2 regions of the Pseudomonas sp. F-14 TE3623 genome follow, and region 2 is predicted to be linked to the other one. Evidence: riboswitches for the same ligand, from Rfam matches in the RefSeq annotation. Region 2 holds a riboswitch; the other holds the start of a gene.
The links. Region 2 has a riboswitch for cobalamin ahead of cobW (cobalamin biosynthesis protein CobW). Riboswitches for the same ligand answer to the same signal wherever they lie in the genome.
Positions count from the first base shown of each region.

Region 1: linked by a shared signal. The riboswitch ahead of cobO (cob(I)yrinic acid a,c-diamide adenosyltransferase) and the one ahead of cobW (cobalamin biosynthesis protein CobW) in region 2 are both predicted to bind cobalamin.

Region 1 is NZ_JBRJHM010000001.1:2,621,221-2,624,728, forward strand. Features, by position in the region: gene AB7M29_RS11955 (PQQ-dependent sugar dehydrogenase) at 1-909, opposite strand, end outside; gene AB7M29_RS11960 (hypothetical protein) at 978-1,562, opposite strand; cobalamin riboswitch at 1,717-1,947, shown strand; gene cobO (cob(I)yrinic acid a,c-diamide adenosyltransferase) at 2,028-2,639, shown strand; gene AB7M29_RS11970 (cobyrinate a,c-diamide synthase) at 2,650-3,508, shown strand, end outside.
Region 2 is NZ_JBRJHM010000001.1:4,701,018-4,704,525, reverse strand. Features, by position in the region: gene AB7M29_RS21745 (cobalamin biosynthesis protein) at 1-344, opposite strand, end outside; gene AB7M29_RS21740 (CbtA family protein) at 341-1,048, opposite strand; gene AB7M29_RS21735 (CbtB domain-containing protein) at 1,060-1,266, opposite strand; cobalamin riboswitch at 1,388-1,615, opposite strand; cobalamin riboswitch at 1,803-2,016, shown strand; gene cobW (cobalamin biosynthesis protein CobW) at 2,118-3,179, shown strand; gene cobN (cobaltochelatase subunit CobN) at 3,183-3,508, shown strand, end outside.

The DNA of each region.
Region 1 (3,508 bases), 2.1 Mb from region 2:
CCAGCCGTAGAACCCGCCGTCCTTCACGGATGTGATGTAGTCCGGCACCAGGTCGCTGCCAATTTCGTCACGCTCATTGACGGCGGTCCACAGTGCGCCGCTCTGAGGCTCCCAGGCCAGACCGTTTGGATTACGAATCCCCGAGGCGAAGATCCGATGATTGCCAGTGGCGCGATCCACTTCCCAGATCGCCGCGCGGCCTTCCTCCTGGTCCATGCCGTTTTCACCGACGTTGCTGTTCGAGCCCACGGTGACGTACAGCTTGCTGCCATCTTTGCTGGCGATGACATTTTTGGTCCAGTGGTGATTCAGTGTACCGCCCGGCAGATCGACCACCTTGATCGGCTGCGCCTTGATCGCTGTCTCGCCGTTTTCGTAGTGGAAACGCAGCAGACGATCAGTGTCGGCGACGTACAGGTCATTGCCGACCAGGGTCATGCCGAATGGCGAGTTGAGGTTTTCCAGGAATACCGTGCGGGTTTCGGCGACGCCATCGTGGTCCTTGTCCCGCAGCAGGGTGATGCGGTTCGGGCTGGGGACGCCGGCACCGGCACGGCCCATGACTTTGCCCATGACCCAACCGCGAATGCCTGTGCCGTCATCGGGTTTGGGCGGCGCGTTGGTTTCGGCTACCAGAACATCGCCATTGGGCAATACGTAGAGCCAGCGCGGGTGCTCGAGGCCTTCGGCAAACGCCGCCACTTGAGTCCCTGCCGCGGCGACGGGTTTCTTACCCTCAGGCCAGCCAATCGCCGGGGCGATGTTCACCGTCGGGATCAGGGTTTTATTCGGTTCTGGCAGTTTGGGCGAGGGGCCTGTGCCATCCGAGACTTGCAGGCTGGAGGTTTCACCACAGGCGGCGAGCCCTCCGGCGAGCGCGATGATGAAAACGAGCTGGGGTTTGCGCATTACTGATCTTCCCTATGAATGCATGGACGTAATCATAGAGAAGCGTAGACGCTCGATGGTTCAACCGGTCAGCCGCGGGCTTCCTTGAGCAAAATAGCGATGCCTGGATGGTAGTTGCCGGCTTCATTACGCAACTTGCGGTAGGCGTAAGGGAAATACCAGGCCACGGCGCAGGTATGTTCCTTTTGCAGGTCGTCGACCATGTCCTGGAGTTCTTCCGGGGTGGCGCTGTGCTGGGCTTTTTGTGGTGCGACAAACAGACAGCCGAGTTTCAGATCGCTGGCGTAGCTGATTCGCTTCGCGTCACTGGTGATGTCTGCCAGTGCCTGGGTCAGGTTCAGGTTATTGACTCGCGGCCAGCGCTGGGTGGCCTGGAGATACGCGCGTTCTTCGCTGCTGGCGATAAACAGATCGGCGCGGGCGTTGCGTTCGCCTTCTTCGGTCTGTTTGCGCGTGGATGTTTGTTGTAGCGTGACCATTTCTGCCATCCAGGCCGCGGCGGAGAGCAGGCCGAGGTTGGCGTTTTCGTCGTACCAGTAAGGTGTATCGTTATCGCCGCGTATGGCGTTGAAGCGGTCGATACAGTCAAACCAGCGTTCCAGCACCGGCCGCAGGAATTCCAGCTTCGGATTGCTGATGATCATGCCTTGCATGTGGCTCACCCTTGTTATTGTGTTGTCAGGTTGTGGCTCTTTGATATCACTGCTGGCAGTTTGGCACAAGATTGGCGTCAGTTAATTGATCGATGGCAGTTATTCGCTCAGCGGCGCCCCGGCTTTAATTGACGCTCCACCCCCAACCCTCTAACCTTCGCGGCTTGTTTCAGGTGCTCTGTGACCTTGGTCGACAGAGTGAAACAGGGAAGCCGGTGAGTGAATTTCTTCCAGCGAAGAATGATCACGATCCCGGCGCTGCCCCCGCAACGGTAAATGAGTGAAGACTGCGCCTTGAGCCACTGTGTCAACGACATGGGAAGGCGCGCAGTCAGGCGCAAAGCCGCTCATGAGCCCGGAGACCGGCCTGATTCATCCAACGGCATCACGGTGGGCGATGCCAGGCTTCTTGCCGTCTATTCTTGTGCCTGCCCGCCGTTATCCAGCCTCAACGGAGAGCTCCCCATGACTGATACCCCCGATCGTGACGAACGCCATCTGGCGCGCATGCTGCGCAAAAAAGCGGTGATCGACGAACGCATCGCCAACTCGCCGAATGAATGCGGTTTGCTGCTGGTACTTTCCGGCAACGGCAAAGGCAAGAGCAGCTCGGCGTTCGGCATGCTTTCGCGGGCCATGGGCCACGGCATGCAGTGCGGCGTGGTGCAGTTCATCAAGGGGCGCACCAGCACCGGCGAGGAGCTGTTCTTCCGGCGCTTCCCGGAGCAGGTGCGTTTTCATGTGATGGGCGAGGGCTTCACCTGGGAAACCCAGGATCGCCAGCGTGACATTGCCGCCGCCGAAGCCGCTTGGGCGGTGTCCCGCGAATTGCTGCGTGATCCGGCCATTGGCCTCGTGGTGCTCGATGAGTTGAACATCGCCCTCAAGCACGGCTACCTCGATCTCGATCAGGTGCTCAGCGACTTGCAGGCCCGTCCGCCGATGCAACACGTGGTGGTCACCGGTCGCGGCGCCAAACCGGAGATGATCGAGCTGGCCGACACCGTCACTGAAATGGGCATGATCAAGCACGCCTTCCAGGCCGGAATCAAAGCGCAAAAAGGCGTCGAGTTGTGAGCTGCACTTTATGAATAGCCATCGTCAATGCCCGGCGGTACTGATCGCCGCGCCGGCCTCCGGTCAGGGCAAGACCACCGTCACCGCCGCGCTCGCTCGTTTGCATCGTAATCAGGGGCGCAAGGTTCGCGTGTTCAAATGCGGCCCGGATTTTCTCGACCCAATGATTCTCGAGCGCGCCAGCGGTGCACCGGTCTATCAACTCGACATGTGGATGGTCGGCGAGCAGGAAAGTCGGCGTCTATTGTGGGAGGCCGCTGGCGAAGCCGATCTGATCCTCATTGAAGGCGTCATGGGGCTGTTCGACGGTACGCCGTCCAGCGCCGATCTGGCGCGGCACTTCGGTGTGCCGGTGCTCGGCGTGATCGACGGCACCGCCATGGCGCAGACGTTTGGCGCGCTGGCCCTGGGCCTTGCGCGTTATCAGCCGGACTTGCCGTTTGCCGGTGTGCTGGCCAACCGGGTCGGCACCGTGCGCCATGCGCAGTTGCTCGAAGGTAGCCTGACTGAAGGCTTGCGCTGGTACGGCGCCTTGTCCCGGGAGACCGGGATCGAATTGCCGAGTCGGCATCTCGGTCTGGTTCAGGCCAGCGAGCTGAATGATCTCGACCTGCGTCTCGATGCGGCGGCCGACTCCTTGGCCAGCAGTTGCGATGTGGCTCTACCGCCAGCCGTGGAGTTCGCCGCGCCTGAAATGATCGCCGCCGAACCGTTGCTGGCCGGTGTGCGGATTGCCGTGGCCCGGGACGAAGCTTTCGCGTTTACCTACGGCGCGAGCCTTGATCTGTTGCGGGCCATGGGCGCCGAATTGTCTTTCTTCTCACCCATCCGCGACACCGAATTGCCGGAGACAGACAGCCTGTATTTGC
Region 2 (3,508 bases):
GCCTGAGCCAACTGTTCGGCCAATGCCAGCGCGGCACTTTCCGCTACGCCGTAACAGCCGGTGCGTTCGAACGCGATGTCCGAGTGGTGGCTGAGTTGTGGTTCATAACCGGCCAATTGTTCGCTGCTGAAATACATCAACGGCAATGCCAGCTGTTCGGCCAGTTCGATCAGGGCGGGCTCTTCGCGCTTGAGGTCGATGCTGGCCAGGGCCTTGATCTCACGAAGCTCGATTTGATGGGCCTGTAACGCCTGATCAAGTAGCGCCCGCAGCGTGCTGACGGGGCAGCCGCGCTGGCAGCCCAGGCCGACCACCAGGGTCGGCGCTGCGCTGACGTCAGTCATGCGGAGTATTGGCCATCGCTTTTGCGGCGGAACAACCAGGCGCTGATCAGGCCCAGGGCCAGCCAGAACGCCATGTTGGTCAGCTGCGAAGCGATTTTGAACTGCGCTTCCAGGGCTTCCGGAGCCAGCATGGAGTGCACTTCCGGTTGCGGCGCACCGATCACATGAGGCACAGCCAGGATCGCCACGCCGAGGATCTTCATCAGCCAGTGGCGGCTGAACACGATCAGCGCGATGCCGACAGCAGTGGACGCTGCCGTGCCAATCCACCAGATCTGCCGTTGCGCCAGATCCGCAGCAGCAGTGCCCGGCAGCTCAGGTGGCAGGCCGAGGGTTGGCGCCAGCACGAACGTCGCATAACCGGCCAGCCCCCAGAGCAGGCCCTGAGAGGTACGGCGTGGGGCGCGCAAGGTGTAGAGGCCCGCGAGCATCAAAGCGAAACCGACCGCTACCACCAGATTGCCGCCGGTGGTCGACAGCACGCGCTGCCAGCCGTCTTCCGGCTCCCAGGCTTCGGCATCGTGGGTGTGAGCGGTGACAGCACCCGCGGCGTGCTCGTGAATTTCAACAGCGGCCGGCTCGGATTTTTCGTAGGTTTCGGCCTGCAAAATCAGCGGGGCCACCCAGAAGCTTTGCAGCAGGGTCAACAGCAGGGCGGCCAGCAGCCCGGCGAAACCTGCGGTTTGCGCAATACGCTTGATCATGTCAGCAGGTCTCAATGGCACGGAAAGGCGGAGCTGTGACGGGTGTCGTGCGCGGCGTTGTGCACTGCTTCGATGTGCGAGAAACCGGCGAAATACACAAGGCACGCGCCAAGGATCGACGCACAAAAAGCGGCGGTCAGGCGTTGGCTCAGGGTAGTAGTGGTGCTGATCGTGATCTTTTTATCGGTGTTGCTGCCGGTGCTGCTGATGATCGACATGGCGCTTCCCTCTGGTCTGTCAGCGGGTGAATAGAGCGCATGAAAACCTCCGCACGCCGGGGCACACAGAGATTTCGAACAGCGCCCGCCCACCGCGGGTTTGTTATTCAGTGAACGTAAAAGTCACTTTGTGTTGCGGGCCGGTCTCCGGGCTCGCGAGGGGCAGGGCTTGCGCCGAAACCTGCAAGCATCACCTTCCCATGCCGTATGACGGGCACAGTGGATCTGACGCTTCACTCGCTTACCGTTGCGGGGGCAGCACCGGACTGACATGGCTTTAGAGTAAAGCACATGATTCACCGGTTTCCCGTTTCACCCTGTGAAGGGCACCCGTAACAAGGTGTGTAGGAGAGCATGGGCGGGGGTTGGGCGTCAATTGGCAAGGGTTCTCACTTGGATACCGAGTCGCTCCTTTCGCGAGCAAGCCCGCTCCCACAGGGGAACGCATTTCAAATGTGGGAGCGGGCTTGCTCGCGAAGGCGTCGGCTCAGGCGCCACAGAACTCAGGTGGACATTGACCCGCCCCCACACGATGCGTAGCCTTGCGCTTTCGAGGTTCTTCGGCGTCTGCCGAAGCTAAGAAGGGAACGCGGTCGAAGCCGCGGCTGCCCCCGCAACTGTGAACGGTGATGTTCGCTGCCACGCCACTGCAAGCCCTGATCCATCAGGTTCGCGGGAAGGCGCAGCAAACGCCAGTCGAACGATTGGCACACCGTCAGCCAGGAGACCTGCCTCGACACAGATTCTCACTACAACCGGGCGGGGTGATCCGGTGGCGGAACTCTTGCGCGCGTGCACCTGCCGCTGCGATTGTCGTCCCGTATGCCCGCCACCTTGCCAAAGGGCATCCGATGAAAACACTGGCCAAACTCCCCGTCACCATCGTTACCGGCTTCCTCGGCTCGGGCAAAACCACCTTGCTGCGCCACATGCTCGACAACGCCCAGGGCCGCCGTATCGCGGTGATCGTCAACGAGTTCGGCGAGCTGGGCATCGACGGCGAAATCCTCAAGCAGTGCTCGATCGGTTGCACCGAAGAAGAAGCCAACGGTCGCGTCTACGAACTGGCGAACGGCTGCCTGTGCTGCACGGTTCAGGAAGAGTTCTTCCCGGTGATGCGCGAACTGGTCGCTCGTCGCGGCGACCTCGACCACATCCTCATCGAAACTTCGGGTCTGGCCCTGCCAAAACCTTTGGTTCAAGCCTTCCAGTGGCCAGAAATCCGCAGCGCCTGTACGGTTGACGCGGTGATCACCGTGGTCGACAGCCCGGCCGTGGCTGCTGGCACCTTCGCTGCGTTCCCGGATCAGGTCGATGCCCAGCGCAAACTCGATCCGAACCTGGACCACGAATCGCCGCTGCACGAGCTGTTCGCCGACCAACTGGCCAGCGCCGACCTGGTGATCCTCAACAAGGCCGACCTGATCAGCGCTGAAGACCTGGCCCGCGTGCGCCTGGAAGTCGCCGAAGAACTGCCGCCAGCGGTGAAAGTCATCGAAGCCAGCAGCGGTCGTCTGCCACTGGACGTGCTGATCGGCCTGGGCGCCGGTTCCGAAGAACACATCGACAGCCGTCACAGCCATCACGATCATCACCACGAAGGTGAAGACGACCATGACCATGACGCGTTCGATTCCATCTCGATCGAGCTGCCACAAGCCGACGAAAGCCTGCTGATGGATGCGCTGACTCAATTGGTGGTCCAGCACGGCATCCTTCGCGTGAAAGGTTTTGCAGCAGTGCCGAACAAGCCGATGCGCCTGCTGATCCAGGGCGTGGGCACGCGTTTCGACAAACACTTCGACCGTCAGTGGGGCGCTGAAGAAGCGCGCACCACCCGTCTGGTGTTGATCGGTCAGGATCTCGACGCCGCTGCACTTGAAGCGCAATTGCGCGCTGCGCTCAGCGTTTAAACCATGCACCTGCTCAGGACCCAGCCCGGCGGTTTCGTGTCGGATGACAATATTGCCGACCTTGGACAAACCCCCGCCGAGCTGGTGATCCTGTGCAGCGGCGATTCCAGCCTGGCGTTGCTCGCCGAAGCGGCGCAGCAGTTGCCCGACGATTACCCGAGCGTGCGCCTGGCCAACCCGATGCAGGTGCAGAATCACGCCTCGGTCGATCTCTACGTCGACGAAGTGCTGCGCCACGCCAAGGTGATTCTGATCTCGCTGCACGGTGGCATCGCCTATTGGCGTTATGGCATCGAGCGTCTGGTGGAATTGTCCGAGCGCGGCGTGCA